3 regions of the Pantoea sp. Lij88 genome follow, and region 1 is predicted to be linked to each of the others. Evidence: predicted binding sites of a transcription regulator. Region 1 holds the regulator's gene; each other region holds the start of a gene.
The links. Region 1 encodes sigma-54, which starts transcription at its own class of promoters, with help from an activator protein. Its sites were predicted from a motif close to GTTGGCACANNTTTCGCTNT; they were not measured.
Positions count from the first base shown of each region.

Region 2: the regulator sigma-54 is predicted to act here: its motif matches at 3,732-3,751, upstream of glnA (glutamate--ammonia ligase).
Region 3: the regulator sigma-54 is predicted to act here: its motif matches at 3,874-3,893, upstream of PU624_RS08395 (circularly permuted type 2 ATP-grasp protein).

Region 1 is NZ_CP118269.1:3,572,833-3,578,241, reverse strand. It holds gene mtgA (monofunctional biosynthetic peptidoglycan transglycosylase) at 192-911, shown strand; gene npr (PTS phosphocarrier protein NPr) at 915-1,187, opposite strand; gene rapZ (RNase adapter RapZ) at 1,184-2,038, opposite strand; gene ptsN (PTS IIA-like nitrogen regulatory protein PtsN) at 2,086-2,565, opposite strand; gene hpf (ribosome hibernation promoting factor) at 2,718-3,005, opposite strand; gene rpoN (RNA polymerase factor sigma-54) at 3,027-4,460, opposite strand; gene lptB (LPS export ABC transporter ATP-binding protein) at 4,509-5,234, opposite strand; gene lptA (lipopolysaccharide ABC transporter substrate-binding protein LptA) at 5,240-5,409, opposite strand, start outside.
Region 2 is NZ_CP118269.1:94,693-100,101, forward strand. It holds gene glnG (nitrogen regulation protein NR(I)) at 1-977, opposite strand, end outside; gene glnL (nitrogen regulation protein NR(II)) at 985-2,034, opposite strand; gene glnA (glutamate--ammonia ligase) at 2,173-3,582, opposite strand; gene typA (ribosome-dependent GTPase TypA) at 4,021-5,409, shown strand, end outside.
Region 3 is NZ_CP118269.1:955,773-961,181, reverse strand. It holds gene oxlT (oxalate/formate MFS antiporter) at 1-326, shown strand, start outside; gene cirA (catecholate siderophore receptor CirA) at 393-2,366, opposite strand; gene PU624_RS08400 (ABC transporter substrate-binding protein) at 2,417-3,520, opposite strand; gene PU624_RS08395 (circularly permuted type 2 ATP-grasp protein) at 3,929-5,365, shown strand; gene PU624_RS08390 (alpha-E domain-containing protein) at 5,359-5,409, shown strand, end outside.

The DNA of each region.
Region 1 (5,409 bases):
AATGGAACCGATTCCTTTTTTTCGGAAGTCCTTGAACTATTTCGAACTGTTGCAGCATTTTGATGCAAAATGATTGAATAAAGTCTGGAAACGGCCGTCTCGTTTTCAGCGATAATCGTAAAAAGACTGCGTTAATGGCAGTGATTACATGAGTGATTGATTAACATCTGCAACAGGTATGGGAAGATTGCATGAACAAGCATAAAGGAAGCGTCGGACAGCGTATCAGACGGATTGCGGGTCGCGTCCTGTTGGTGTGGCTGGGAGTATGGCTGGCGGGAATTTTACTCTTTTCATTCTTACCGGTGCCGTTCTCAGCGGTGATGACTGAGCGACAGATCGGTGCCTGGTTACGCGGTGATTTTAGTTATGTTGCTCATTCAGACTGGGTTGGCCATGACGAGATTTCGCCCTGGATGGGACTGGCCGTTATCGCCTCAGAAGATCAAAAGTTTCCCACTCACTGGGGCTTTGATGTGGCGGCGATCGAGTCCGTACTGGATAAAAGCGACAACCGGATGCGCGGGGCGTCCACGCTGTCACAGCAGACTGCGAAGAATCTGTTCCTATGGGATGGTCGCAGCTGGGTGCGTAAAGGTCTGGAGGCGGGTCTGACGGTAGGGATTGAGACGGTGTGGACGAAGCGACGCATTCTGACCGTTTATCTGAACATTGCAGAGTTCGGACCCGGCATCTTTGGCGTTGAGGCAGCTTCACAGCGCTACTTCCATAAGCCTGCCAGCCGGCTGACCGCCGCAGACGCCGCTTTGCTGGCGGCAGTTCTGCCCAATCCGATTCGTTATCGTGCTGCTGCGCCCTCAGGCTATGTCAGGGAGCGGCAGCAGTGGATATTGCGTCAGATGCGCCAGCTGGGCGGCGAGGGCTTCCTGCAGCGTAATAAGCTCGACTAAGCCTTAATCTTCATCGAAGCCCGCTTCAAATAGCTCAATGACCGCAGCCAGCGCCGGAACTTCCTCCGGGCCGCTGGCTTCAATCTCGATATGCCCGCCTTTGGCCGAGTCGAGCATCAGCAGCGCAATCACGCTGCTGGCTTCGGCTTCTGTGCCCGCTTCATTGCGCAGCAACACTTCGGCATCAAAGCTCTGTACCAGCTCAAATAACTTCATTGCCGGGCGGGCATGCATGCCCAGCTTATTTTTGATTTCTACAGTTTGTCGGACGGTCATGATTTGCGCTTTTCCAGCGTGCGATGGCGTGACTGTACATTCTTACCGCGCGAACGGAAGTAATCCGCCAGCTGTTCTGCGATATAAACTGAGCGGTGTTTGCCGCCGGTACAGCCAATCGCCACGGTAAGATAGCTACGGTTATTGGTTTCCAGCATTGGCAGCCAGAGTTCAAGATAGCTGCGCGTCTGGTAGATAAAGTTATGCACTTCAGTGTGACGATCAAGGAAGGCCGCCACAGGACGATCGAGGCCGGTCATCGGGCGTAGTTTCGGATCCCAGTGAGGGTTGGGCAGAAAGCGCACGTCAAACACATAATCGGCGTCAATCGGGATGCCATGTTTGAAGCCAAAGGATTCAAACACCATGGTCAGCTCGCGTTCACGCTTGCCGAGCAGACGGGTACGCAGCATCTCTGCCAGCTCATGCACCGACATCTCTGAGGTATCGATAATCAGATCGGCACGTGAACGCAGCGGCTCCAGCAGATCGCTCTCTTCATCGATGGCGCTCTCCAGCGACAGGTTTTTGCTGGAGAGGGGATGCAGACGGCGCGTATCGCTGTAACGACGAATCAGGGTGTTGCGATCGGCGTCGAGGAACAGCAACTGAGGTGAAAATGTGTCAGGCAGATTATTCAGTGCGGTTTCAAAAATTTCAGGGGATTCAGGCATGTTACGCACGTCGATACTGACCGCTGCCGAAATATTGCGCTCAGCCAGTGAGTTAGCTAACTCAGGCAGCAGCACGACCGGCAGGTTATCAACGCAGTAGAACCCCATATCTTCCAGCGCGCGGAGCGCCACTGACTTCCCCGAGCCTGAACGACCGCTAACGATCATCAGCACCATGACCTTCTCTCCCGTTTTAAAACCGGCACCCGGCCGGTAAAGACGCGTTACTGCTCTGTCTGGACTTCCGTAATAATGGCGTAGAGCTCTTCATCACTCTGCGCAGCACGCAGACGACGGCAGACCGTTTTATCTGCCAGACGCTTCGCCACCAGAGACAGGGTATGCAGGTGTGTTTTGCACTGGTCAGCCGGGACCAGTAAAGCAAACAACAGATCGACCGGCTGGTTGTCGACGGCATCAAACGCAATCGGCTGTTCGAGGCTGATAAACACCCCAACCGCGCGCAGCGTATCCTCTTCCAGCTTGCCGTGAGGAATCGCTATCCCGTTACCGATACCGGTACTGCCCATGCGTTCGCGGGTCAGGATCGCTTCGAAAAGCGTCTGGTGCGGCAGGTTGAGCTGCTTAGCGGCCAGTTCGCTGATAATTTCCAGCGCACGTTTTTTGCTCTGGCAGTGTACGCCGCTGCGGGTGCAGTCTGGCGAAAGCACTGTGCTCAATTCCAGTGTGAGATCGTTGTTCATTATCGTTTCACTTGCGTGTTCACCAGGCCATTCACCGCCAGCGCGTCTTAACGCCTGAGACAATCGGCGCTTACTCAGATGACAAAACGGGGCGGATTATCCGCCCCATCCTGTCGGCTCTGCGCGGCAGGCGCGCGTCGCTAGCGTGAAGGTTAGTGTTTTTTCAGTTTATCTTTGTGTTTGGTCAGCTGACGGGCGAGCTTGTCGATCAGCCCATCAATTGCCGCATACATATCTTCCGCTTCGGATGTGGCGTGCAGCTCGCCACCATTCACGTGTAGGGTTGCGTCCGCCACCTGAGTGACTTTCTCAACCTTCAGGACAATATAGACCTGATTGATATGTTCAAAATAGTGTTCCAGTTTGGCAAATTTACCGTTAACGAATTCACGCAGAGGTGCAGTGATTTCAACGTGTTGTCCGGTCAGGTTCAGCTGCATAGGTCTTCCTTCTCATTTCTTTCAAACCAGTTGTTTACGCTGGTTCGATGGCGGGATGGATAAAGACTCACGATATTTGGCGACGGTACGCCGTGCCACCATAATCCCCTGATCAGATAACATGGAGGTCAGTTTACTGTCGCTCAAGGGTTTGGCTGGATTTTCCGCCGAAATTAATTTCTTCACCAGGGCACGAATCGCTGTCGAGGAGGCTTCGCCGCCACCTTCAGTATTAACGTGACTGGAGAAAAAGTACTTCAGTTCAAAAATGCCACGCGGGCTGTGCAGATACTTCTGCGTGGTTACACGGGAAATGGTTGATTCGTGCATCTCAACGGCCTGGGCGATGTCCGCCAGCACCATCGGACGCATAAATTCTTCACCCTGCTCGAAAAACGCCTGCTGCTGTTCAACAATGCAGCGCGTCACTTTCAGCAGCGTATCATTGCGGCTTTCCAGACTCTTAATCAGCCAGCGGGCTTCCTGCAGGTTACTGCGAATGAACTGGCTGTCGCTGTCGTTGCGCGTGGCGCCACCCATTGCCGCATAGTGCTGATTGATTTTGAGACGCGGAACGCTGTCGGCATTGAGTTCCACCGTCCAGCGGGTGCCGACCTTACGCACCAGCACATCGGGAATGACATATTCCGGCTCGCTGGTGTTGATCGACTGACCCGGACGCGGGTCCAGCGACTGAATCAGCAGCATCGCCTCTTTCAGCACCTCTTCTTTGAGGCGCGTCACCCGCATCAGACTGCGGAAATCGTGATTCGCCAGCAGGTCGAGATGTTCGCTGACGATCAGGCGTGCTTCTGCCAGCATCGGCGTTTCGGGGGCATATTGCGACAGCTGAACCAGCAGACAGTCACGCAGATCGCGCGCACCAACACCAATAGGATCAAAGCGCTGGATGCGTTTCAGTACCGCTTCAACTTCATCCGCTTCAAGCTCATCGTTGCCGATACTGTCGAGGATCTCCTCTAGCGAAACGGTGAGATATCCGGTGTCATCAATAGCATCGACGATAGAGGTGGCAATGGCGCGGTCGGTGTCACTGAAAGGCGTCAGTCCGACCTGCCACATCAGATAGTCCTGAAGTGACTGCGTGGTCTCGCCCTGATAAACCGGTAACTCATCATCCTGATAATCGGTGCCGGTGCCGGAAGGCGTGCCTGCTGTGTAGATCTCATCCCAGGTGGCATCCAGCGGCAGTTCATCGGGCATCTCTTTCTGCTCAAGCGCTTCGCGTGTATCCAGCGCCTCAGACTCCGATGATTCCCGGGAGTCGATCTCTTCATGCAGGTCAGTCTGCTCAAGCAGCGGGTTGCTTTCGAGAGCAAGCTGTAACTCCTGCTGGAGTTCAAGCGTAGAAAGTTGCAACAGACGAATCGCCTGCTGCAATTGTGGAGTCATTGCCAGCTGTTGGCTGAACCTGAGTTGTAAACCTTGCTTCATAGACAGGATGGTAGTTCCCAGGTAAACATCGGTATTAACGACACCTTATCAGAGTCTGAACTCTTCACCCAAATAAACCCGCTTAACCTGCTCATCCGCAAGAATTTCATTGGGTGTGCCATGCGCAATCAGGTGGCCCTGGCTGACGATATAAGCCCGCTCACACACCGCCAGCGTTTCGCGCACGTTGTGGTCGGTAATCAGCACGCCGAGGCCGCTGTCCCGCAGATGCTCAATGATTTTCTTGATGTCGATAACGGAAATCGGATCGACACCGGCGAAGGGCTCATCCAGCAGGATAAACTTAGGGTTAGCGGCCAGCGCGCGTGCGATCTCAACACGACGTCGCTCACCACCGGAAAGTGCCTGACCCATGCTGTCGCGCAGATGTTCGATGTGGAACTCTTCCATCAGTTCACGGGCGCGATCCTGCCGTTGTTCTTCGGTCAGATCATCACGAATCTGCAGTACTGCCATCAGGTTATCGTAGACGCTGAGGCGACGGAAAATCGACGCCTCCTGGGGAAGATAACCAATGCCACGACGCGCACGCGCATGCAGCGGCAGGATACTGATATCTTCGTCATCAATAATAATGCGGCCAGCGTCACGCGGGACAATGCCCACCACCATATAAAAGGTGGTGGTCTTACCGGCACCGTTCGGGCCGAGCAGGCCGACAATCTCGCCGGACTTTACCTGCAGACTGACATCTTCTACCACGCGACGGCCTTTATATGCCTTCGCCAGGTTTTCTGCGATTAATGTGGCCATAGCTATCAGTTACTCTTCTTTCCGCTGTTGGACGAACCTTTATCCTGAAGTTGCGACGGCACCAGTACGGTGGTAACGCGCTTGTTCTGGCCCTGGCTGTAAGCCTGCATTTTCTGCTCTTTTACCAGGTAGGTAATACGATCGCCTTTGATGTTGCTGTCCTGCTGCTCAATGA
Region 2 (5,409 bases), 470 kb from region 1:
AGGAAGTAACGCGCCAGACGCGGGATATCCTCACGACGCTCACGCAGCGGCGGCAGATGCACGCGAATGACATTCAGGCGGTGGAACAGATCCTCACGGAACTTGCCTTCCTGCACGCGCAACTCCAGGTTCTGGTGGGTTGCCGCGATAATACGCACATCCACTTTCACCGGCGCATAACCACCGACGCGATAGAACTGACCATCGGCCAGCACGCGCAGCAGACGGGTCTGCACATCCAGTGGCATATCACCGATCTCATCCAGGAACAGCGTGCCGCCATCCGCCTGCTCAAAACGGCCCTGACGGATCTGGTTCGCCCCGGTAAAGGCGCCTTTCTCGTGACCAAACAGCTCTGACTCAATCAGGTCTTTGGGGATCGCCGCCATGTTCAGCGCGATAAACGGCGCTTTGGTGCGCGGGCTGTGGCGATGCAGCGCATGGGCCACCAGCTCTTTACCGGTTCCGGACTCGCCGTTGATCAGTACGCTGATCGAAGAGCGCGATAATCGTCCGATGATGCGGAACACATCCTGCATCGCGGGGGCTTCACCAATGATATCGGTGGTCGGTCCGCTGACCGGCTGATTACGCGGCTGCTGCTGCTCCTGATAGTGACTGATAGCACGCTCTACCAGCGCAACAGCCTCATCAATATCGAACGGTTTAGGCAGATAATCAAAGGCACCCTGCTGATAGGCGCTGACGGCCGCATCCAGATCCGAATGCGCTGTCATTATGATGACCGGAAGCATCGGATGACGCTGTTTAATCTGTTTCAGCAGCGCCAGGCCATCCATACCGGGCATGCGAATGTCTGACAATAAAACGTCCGGGGTTTTGGTTGAGAGGGCATCCAGCACCTCGCTAGCGCTATCAAAAGTCGCGCAGCTCAAACCGGCTCCAGTGAGCGCGCGTTCAAGCACCCAGCGGATGGAGCTATCGTCATCGACGATCCAGACTATCCCTCGTTGCATAGAAACCTCACTGGCGAATAGGCAGGTAAACCGAAAATTCGGTATGTCCCGGCCAACTGTTAAATTCTATTTTTCCTGAATGTTGATCAATCAGGCTACGGGCGATGGAGAGGCCTAAACCGGTTCCGCCTTCACGTCCGCTGACCATCGGATAAAACAGCGTATCCTGCAGCTGGGCCGGAATGCCGGGGCCATCATCTTCAATATCAATTCGTGCCACCAGGCGATAACGCGTGCCGTGCAGCGTCAGCTGGAAGGCCGTACGGGTGCGGATAATAATGGTGCCGCCTTCGTCGCCCAGCGCCTGAAGCGCATTGCGCACTACGTTAAGCAGCACCTGTTCGATCTGGTCGGGGTCGTGCGGCAGTTCCGGCAGGCTGGGATCATAATCCCGCACCAGCGAGACATTCTCCGGCAGCTCCATCGACACCAGATTAACCACCCGTTCAGCCACCTGATGAATGCTCTGTGTGATGTGCATGCCCGGCTGCTGTGGTCCTAACAGACGATCAACGAGATTCCGCAACCGGTCGGCCTGTTCAATAATGACTTTGGTGTATTCATTCAGCGAGGGATCGGGCAGGGCGCGGGATAAAAGCTGTGCCGCACCGCGCAATCCACCCAGCGGATTTTTAATCTCATGGGCCAGGCCGCGAACCAGATCGCGAGCGGCCACCTGCTGGGCGTGCTGTAACTGCTCCTGACTGAGGCGACGCTGATTATCCATCGGCGCCATTTCCATCAGAATTAAGCCATCGGGTAACCGCTGGGCGGTCAGCGACATAATATGTGCGCGACCATCTACCACCAGCGTGACCTCACTGTCAGTAAAGCCCTGGCCAGCCTCAAGACTCTCGCGCATCACCTCGATATTCAGCGAAAAGTAGCCGGTTAATTCCGGTAACGGCGTGCCGAACAGTTTGCGTGAGCTTTGCGCCAGTAATTGCTGCGCCGCCGGGTTGGCGTAATGAATAACCAGATCGTTATCCACCAACAAAATACTGTTGATTAAAGCGTTGAGAATCTGCCCTGCATCGGGCAGAGAGCCAGTTGCCATACAACGTTCCTCTGCACTAATTAGGTGCATTTTAGTCTTAAAGCCGAAAAGAGGGCGAATGAACGGTGAATTCGCGGAGAAAAAAGCCCATCCGAAGATGGGCTAAAAGTTTCCACGGCAACAAAATCGTTTGACCAGTTAAACGCTGTAGTACAGCTCGAACTCAACCGGGTGTGGCGTCATGCGAACGCGATCCATCTCTGCTTTACGCAGTTCAATGTAAGCATCGATCGATTCGTCAGTGAATACACCGCCACGAGTCAGGAACTCGCGGTCTTCGTTCAGTGCATTCAGCGCTTCTTCCAGAGAGCCTGCAACTTTTGGAATCTCAGCTTCTTCTTCCGGTGGCAGGTCATACAGGTTCTTATCCATCGCATCGCCAGGATGGATTTTGTTGATGATGCCATCCAGGCCAGCCATCAACAGCGCGGTGAACGCCAGGTATGGGTTAGCCGCTGGATCCGGGAAGCGCGCTTCGATACGACGGGCTTTCGGGCTGGCAACAACCGGGATACGGATTGAGGCTGAACGGTTACGGGCAGAGTAAGCCAGCATAACCGGTGCTTCGTAACCCGGGACCAGACGCTTGTAAGAGTTGGTCGTTGGGTTCGCCAGGGCGTTGATCGCTTTAGCGTGCTTGATGATACCGCCAATGTAGAACAGCGCCATTTCAGACAGGCCGCCGTACTTATCGCCGGCAAACAGGTTCTGGCCACCTTTAGAGAGTGACATATGGCAGTGCATGCCTGAACCGTTGTCGCCAAACATTGGCTTCGGCATAAAGGTCGCTGTTTTGCCGTAAGCGTGAGCCACGTTATGCACGACATATTTGTAGATCTGAATTTCGTCAGCTTTTTTGGTCATGGTATTGAAGCGGGTTGCCACTTCGTTCTGACCCGCAGTCGCCACTTCGTGGTGATGCGCTTCAACAACCAGGCCCATCTGCTCCATTGTCAGACACATAGCAGAACGGATGTCCTGTGATGAGTCTACTGGTGGAACCGGGAAGTAGCCGCCTTTCAGACCTGGACGGTGACCTTTGTTACCGCCTTCGTACTCTTTACCGGTGTTCCATGCCGCTTCGATATCATCGATAGCCACATGTGAACCGGAAGTCGATGAACCGAAACGGATGTCATCGAACAGGAAGAATTCTGGTTCTGGTCCAAACAGCACGGTGTCCGCGATGCCGGAAGAGCGCAGGTAATCTTCAGCGCGCTTAGCAATAGAACGTGGATCGCGGTCGTAGCCCTGCATAGTGCCTGGCTCAAGAATGTCACAACGGATGATCAGCGTAGAATCTTCGAAGAAAGGATCCATGACTGCCGTGGTGGCGTCAGGCATCAGCACCATGTCTGATTCGTTAATGCCTTTCCAGCCGCCAATAGACGAACCATCGAACATTTTGCCTTCTTCGAAGAAGTCAGCGTTAACCTGGTGAGCAGGGATCGTAACGTGCTGTTCTTTACCTTTGGTATCGGTAAAACGCAGGTCAACAAACTTAACTTCATGCTCGTTCATCATCGAGAGAACGTGTTCAGCGGACATACTCAACTCTCCTGGAAATGGTCTTTCATTATCTACATGGCGAGGAAACGTCGTTTCCGGAATCCGTTGCGGGAAAACCACTCCCTGACCAACCTCTTCCGGCACGCTCTTCAACCGACATCTGACTGGCGTTTACGCTTGATTTAGATAAAGCGAATTCTGTGCCAACTTTCCCGATGTTGCTTAAATCGCCTTGTGCTGCACCTTTTTGTCATAACGCGGCTGCACCACGGTGGTTTTGTTGCACCATTAAAGTGCTTTATGGTGATCTTGTGGCACTATTTTGGTGCGTAGGACCAACTTAGTGCATTTTCTGCACCGGGAACAGGGCAAATTTGCGTCTATTCAATAAACTTGCAGTGAAAAGTGTGATGGTGTTCAGTCTTTCGCTTAATCAGTGTACAATAACGCGCTATTTCTAATGCCTGAGGCAAAGCTGTGATCGAAAATTTGCGTAACATCGCCATCATCGCGCACGTTGACCATGGAAAGACCACCCTGGTTGACAAACTGCTGCAACAATCCGGTACTTTTGATGCCCGTACCGAAGCAACAGAGCGCGTGATGGACTCCAATGATTTGGAGAAAGAGCGTGGGATTACCATCCTCGCAAAAAACACCGCCATTAAGTGGAATGACTACCGTATCAACATCGTTGATACCCCGGGACACGCCGACTTCGGTGGTGAAGTTGAGCGCGTCATGTCCATGGTGGACTCGGTGCTGCTGGTTGTAGATGCGATGGATGGCCCTATGCCGCAAACCCGCTTCGTGACCAAAAAAGCGTTCGCGCATGGTCTGAAGCCGATTGTGGTTATCAACAAAGTAGACCGCCCTGGTGCGCGTCCGGATTGGGTTGTTGATCAGGTGTTTGACCTGTTCGTAAACCTGGATGCCACTGACGAGCAGCTCGACTTCCCTATCATTTTCGCCTCGGCGCTGAATGGTATTGCTGGTCTTGAGCACACCGACATGGCTGACGATATGACCCCGCTGTACCAGGCGATCGTTGACCACGTTGCGCCTCCGCAGGTTGAGGCTGATGCCCCACTGCAGATGCAAATCTCTCAGCTGGACTACAACAACTATCTGGGCGTGATCGGCATCGGCCGCATCAAGCGCGGTAAAGTTAAGCCTAACCAGCAAGTCACTATCGTCGATAGCGAAGGCAAAACCCGTAACGGTAAAGTCGGTAAAGTGCTGACTCACCTGGGTCTTGAGCGTATCGACAGCGAGCTGGCAGAAGCGGGCGATATCATTGCTATCACCGGTCTGGGCGAGCTGAACATCTCTGACACTATCTGTGATCCACAGAACGTGCAGGCGCTGCCAGCACTGAGCGTCGATGAGCCAACCGTAACCATGTTCTTTAACGTCAACACCTCACCGTTCTGCGGTAAAGAAGGTAAGTACGTGACTTCACGTCAGATCCTTGAGCGTCTGAACAAAGAGCTGGTTCACAACGTGGCACTGCGTGTTGAAGAAACTGAAGATTCTGACGCGTTCCGCGTATCAGGTCGTGGTGAACTTCACCTGTCAGTTCTGATCGAAAACATGCGTCGTGAAGGTTTCGAGCTGGCGGTATCCCGTCCGAAAGTTATCTTCCGCGAAATCGATGGCCGTAAACAGGAGCCATTCGAAAACGTTACGCTGGATATCGAAGAAACGCATCAGGGTTCCGTTATGCAAGCCATGGGCGAGCGTAAAGGCGATCTGAAAAACATGGATCCGGATGGCAAAGGCCGCGTACGTCTCGACTACGTGATCCCAAGCCGTGGCCTGATTGGCTTCCGTAACGAATTCATGACCATGACTTCCGGTACCGGT
Region 3 (5,409 bases), 1.3 Mb from region 1:
GCGAAGATCCGTTGCTCTTCGTACTGCTTTCAGGCGTGGTGTTCTTCGGCTGGGGCGAAATCTTCTCACTGTTCCCATCCACACTGACCGACACCTTTGGCAGTGAAAATGCCTCAGCAAACTATGGCTGGCTGTATATCTCGCAGGGTATCGGCGCAATCTTTGGCGGCCCGCTGGCGGCACTGATGTATCAGCACACCCATAACTGGCACCTGGTCTTTGGCTGCGCGATTACCTTCGACTTCATCACCGCCGGTCTGGCGTTGTGGGTTCTCAAGCCCTGGCGTACGCGATTCCTGCACGCGCAAAATAATCATTCACACTGATTATCAGGTAGTGAACAAAGCGCTTAAAACTGCCGGGACTTCAACCGTCCCGGCCACGATTCAACGTTAAAAACTATAATCCACAGCAGCGAAATACCTTCTGCCATCTTCGTTATAGCTGTAGTCGTCGCGGTTGAGATCTTTATCAGTCAGGTTCAGAACCCCTGCCCTGATCTTCACCGCTTTATTCACCTTATACGACCCGCCGGTATTCCAGATGGTGTATCCGCCCGGCGTAGCGTTGCCGTCAGTCACGGTGCGGCTCTTCCCTTTGTAGTTAGCGGAAAGATAGAAGCTCCACTCCTCCAGCGGTTTCCAGTCAAGCGTCGCATTACTGGTGTGGAACGGCAGTGCGGATAATGGTTTGTTGCCGCCGTTACTCAGGTCGCGGGCGTCGTTGTAGGTGTAATTCAGTTTGAGGTTCAGCCTGTCGGTGACGGGCAGACCGAGTTCGGTTTCCAGCCCGCGGATCCGGGCTTTATTCACGTTGTAATAGCGGAAGATCGGATTGCCGCTGGCATCAAATCCGGCAAAGTTCTGATAGGTCGGGGCCAGACTGCGGTTAGCGGTGCGGATAACCGTAATCATGTCGTCGATATCGTTCTGGAACACCGTTGCGCTGGCGGTCACCTCTTCAAGAAGGCCTTCCTGACCGGCGTAATAGAGGCCGAACTCTACGTTTTCGCTGGTTTCCGCCTTCAGATCCTTACTGCCTACAACATTACAACTGCCACGGCACGAGGCACTTTGCCAGTCCGGGCTGAGCTGCAGCAGCGAAGGCGCTTTGAAAGCGGATGCCCAGCCGCCTTTCATCGTGACCGTATCAGTGGCGTTGTAGACCAGATAAGCACGCGGACTCCAGTTCACGCCGTAGTTTTCGTGGTCATCCATACGCACGCCGCCGGTGAGCGCCAGGTTTTCGAAGATGTGCCATTCATCTTCCAGGAACAGCGCATACTGGTTCGCCTGCGTACTGCCGCCATTTTTCATGTTCACCGCGTCTTCCAGTTTATCGTTGCGGTATTCGCCGCCGAACGTCAGGAACTGGGTGTAATTGCCCAGCGGGATGACCACTTTGCCGTCGAGAGCGTTGTTTTTCGAGGTGATGGTTTGGGCGTTTTTGTTTTCGATTTTTTCACCGTAGAGACGCAGTTCGGTATTCGCCCCTCCCCAGCGGCCAGTGTGGCCGAGCGAGTAGTTTTCGCGTTCGAGACGGTTTTTATCCAGCGTGTCGGAGTTACGATCCTGACGATCCATCCCGTAACCGAACGTGATGTCCTGATCTTTATCGGGCGTCAGTGAGAATTCGACACTGCCGTTGCGCGATGTGTAGCCTTCGATGCGCGGCTGACCGGTACTGCCGCTGGCAGAACTGGCCTGATCTTTCTCGCGTTTACCCAGCGCACCGTACACTTTCACGCCCAGTAAATCGTCCACCAGCGGGCCGCTGGCAAAAAAATTACCGTTGCCGCTGTCGCCGCGATCGCGGTGTTCCTGAACGGTGGTATCGGCGCTCAGCGTGCCGTGCCATTGCGTGCCGACTTTACGGGTGATGATATTGACCACGCCGCCCAGCGCGTCAGAGCCGTAAAGGGATGACATCGGCCCGCGTACCACTTCGATACGTTCGATTGATTCCGCGGGGATCCAGCTCAGATCGAAATCGTTATGGCGGAATACGGCGTTGCGGGAATTGACGCGTTTGCCATCGACCAGGATTAGCGTATAGCCGCTGCCCAGTCCACGGATGCTGACACCCTGACGGTTGTCGCTTTCATTGGTGATCTGTACGCCGGGAACGTCTTTCAGCACATCTTTGAGGTTTTGTACCGGTTTTTTCTGCAGGTCTTCGCGGGTGATTACGCTGATGCTGGCTGGCGCATCTTTCAGGTTCTGTTCGATAGCGGAGGCCGTCACCACCATCTGATCTTCATTCTCTTTCACTTCTCTGGCGTCTTCCGCCATGACCGGCATCGCAGCAGCAATCAGCTGTGCGAGCAGCCCGGCTTTAACAGCCGGTGTAAATTTAACCTTAACCATCTTTTCTCTCCGTGAGGTAAAACGCCCCGGCAGGCGGGGCAAAGTCCCTTTTACTCTGTCCAGTAAGTGCCGGTCGGTTCGACGGCGAGGAACTGTTTATAGAGTTGTTTTTGTGTTTGCTGCGGATCGAGATCGGCAAACTTCTGCGGATAAAATGCTTTGGCGAAGAACTGCACGGCCAGCACGTTATAGGGGGAGTTGTAGTAGTTGTGCCAGATGCCAAAACTACGGCCATCCTGGACCGCTTTTAGCGTGCTGATCCCTTTACGCGCCAGAAGCGGCTTCAGGCTGGCGCTCGCCTGTTCGGGTGTGGTCTCCGCGCCCAGCACTAAACCGGCAGGTAGCTCACCGGCTTTCGGCGGTCTGGCTCCCCCGCTCACCAGATACACATCCGGCTGCTCGGCGATGACTTTTTCCAGATTCACCTGACCAAGAGGGCCCGGCAGCAGAGGTTTAGCGATATTCACGCCGCCCGCCAGATCGATAAAGTCACCCATGTTGCCGTTCCCGGCTGAGCGGCAACATTCATCTGCTGTCGAAGCGCGCAGTTCGATAAAGACTTTCGGTTTATCCGGCTGAGGAATGTCGCGGGTCACATCGGTGACGCGTTTGATGTTGTCCTGATAGAAGCGGATATAGTCCTGCGCCTGCTTCTCCCGGTTCAGGACTTTACCCAGCAGCGCCATACTCGGCAGGGTGTTTTTGAGCGGAGAAGTGCGGAAATCGACAAACACGACGGGGACACCGGCGTTTTGCAGCTGTTTCACCAGCTCACTGCCTTTCCCCGGACCATGACCCGACAAACCGAAAATCGCCAGCTGCGGTTTCAGCGTCAGCACTTTTTCCGGGCTGATGGTGTCAGCGCTGGTCGTGCCAATTAGCGGGATGTTGTCGATTTGCGGGAATTTCGCCCGATACGTGGCGTAGGTTTGCGGGTCAAGCTTACGGAAATCGCCCTGCCAGCCGACGATACGATCAAAAGGTTTCTGGCCTTCGAGCAGCGAAAGGGCGAAGAACAACCGGCCCTCTCCGAGTACTACACGCTGAACCTCATCCGGCACGGTGACCGTGCGTCCCGCCACGTCTGTGACGGTGACCGCCTGCGCCGTCACACTGATCAACCCGAAGGTGAGTCCTGCGAATCCTGCAGCCATCTGTTTGCCGGAAAGCGCTTTACCTGTTCTCTGATGATAATTCATCTTCTTCCGATTCCTTTTCGTTTCCCTGAAGAAGGGCAAACAATAATGAAAACGAGAACAGTTATCAATTACATTTACATTTCAGAAAAGTGAGGCAATTCCGGGAGGACAGCCCACTCAGACATCATCCAATCTGAGGGCTGTTGAATCAGAACTCTTGGGCTGACAAACGCCAGAACCGTGGCCAGTTTTTTGCCCCTCACGAGTTACTAAGCGCCATATTAAGACACGCCCGCGCCAGGCCTGCACCATAAAGGGGCTTTTAACGCCACAACATCATGGCTTTGCACCGTTACGCTTCTTCTGAGGCTGGCACACTTTATGCTTGGATAGATGACAGCCTTTAACGTCTGCGAGGTGACGATGCTGAATATCAATCTCTCCGCTTCACCCTTTTTTGATGAGATGCTTCTGGCTGAAGGCGAACACCGTGACCACTACGCCGCCTACTGGCAATGGCTGCAACAGGCTGATCATCAGGCTGTACAGCGCAAGCGGGAAGAAGCCGCCCTCCTGTTTCACCGGGTAGGGATTACGTTTAATGTCTACGATGACGATAATGGTGCAGAACGGTTGATCCCGTTCGACAGCGTGCCACGTATTATTCCGGCCGCTGAATGGGCCATGCTCGATGCCGGCATCCGCCAGCGTGTGCAGGCGCTCAACGCCTTCCTCTACGATATCTACCATGAACAGCATATTCTGAAGGCGGGAATCATTCCGGCAGAACAGGTTCTGGCTAACGAACAGTATCAACCCTGTATGCAGGGCGTTGATCTTCATCGCAATATCTATGCACATATTGTCGGCGTGGATATGGTGCGTAACAGTGATGGCGAATATTACGTCCTGGAAGATAACCTGCGCACACCTTCCGGCGTCTCCTATATGCTGGAGAACCGCAAAATGATGATGCGGCTCTACCCGGAACTGTTTGCCCAGCAACGCATTGCTCCCGTAGAACGTTATCCGTCGCATCTTTTACAAACGCTTCGCGAAAGCTCACCCGTCAACGATCCCACCGTAGTGGTCCTGACCCCTGGCCGCTTTAACAGTGCTTACTTCGAGCACAGTTTCCTGGCCCAGCAGATGGGCGTTGAGCTGGTTGAAAGCGCCGATCTGTTTGTGAAGGATGGCATGCTGTTCATGCGCACGACTGCCGGGCCATGCAGAATACATGTGATCTATCGTCGGGTTGACGACGCCTTCCTCGATCCGCTGGCGTTCCGCCCGGACTCCATGCTCGGCGTACCGGGACTGCTGTCGGTCTACCGGGCGGGCAATGTCGTGCTGGCCAATGCCATCGGCACTGGCGTGGCTGATGACAAATCTATCTACCCCTACGTACCGGATATGGTGCGCTTTTATCTGCAGGAAGAACCGATCCTCAACAACGTGCCAACCTGGCAGTGCAGGCATAAAAATGAGCTGTCGTATGTGCTGGCCAACCTCGAAAAAATGGTCGTGAAAGAGGTTCACGGCGCTGGCGGTTACGGCATGTTGATTGGCCCCGCCGCGAGCAAAGCTGAGCTTGCCCACTTCCGTGACCTGTTGCTGGCGCGTCCGCAGAATTACATCGCGCAAAACACGCTGGCGTTGTCCACCTGCCCCACGTTTGTCAACGAGGGCCTGGCACCACGTCATATCGATCTCCGCCCCTTTGCGCTCAGTGGCGCGGAGATCCGACTGGTGCCCGGCGGGCTTACCCGCGTCGCGTTGACGGAAGGATCGCTGGTCGTCAATTCGTCACAGGGCGGCGGAACCAAGGACACCTGGGTACTGGAGGATGATATATGCTGAGCCGGACTGCCAGTGAACTCTATTGGATGGCCCGCTATCTGGAG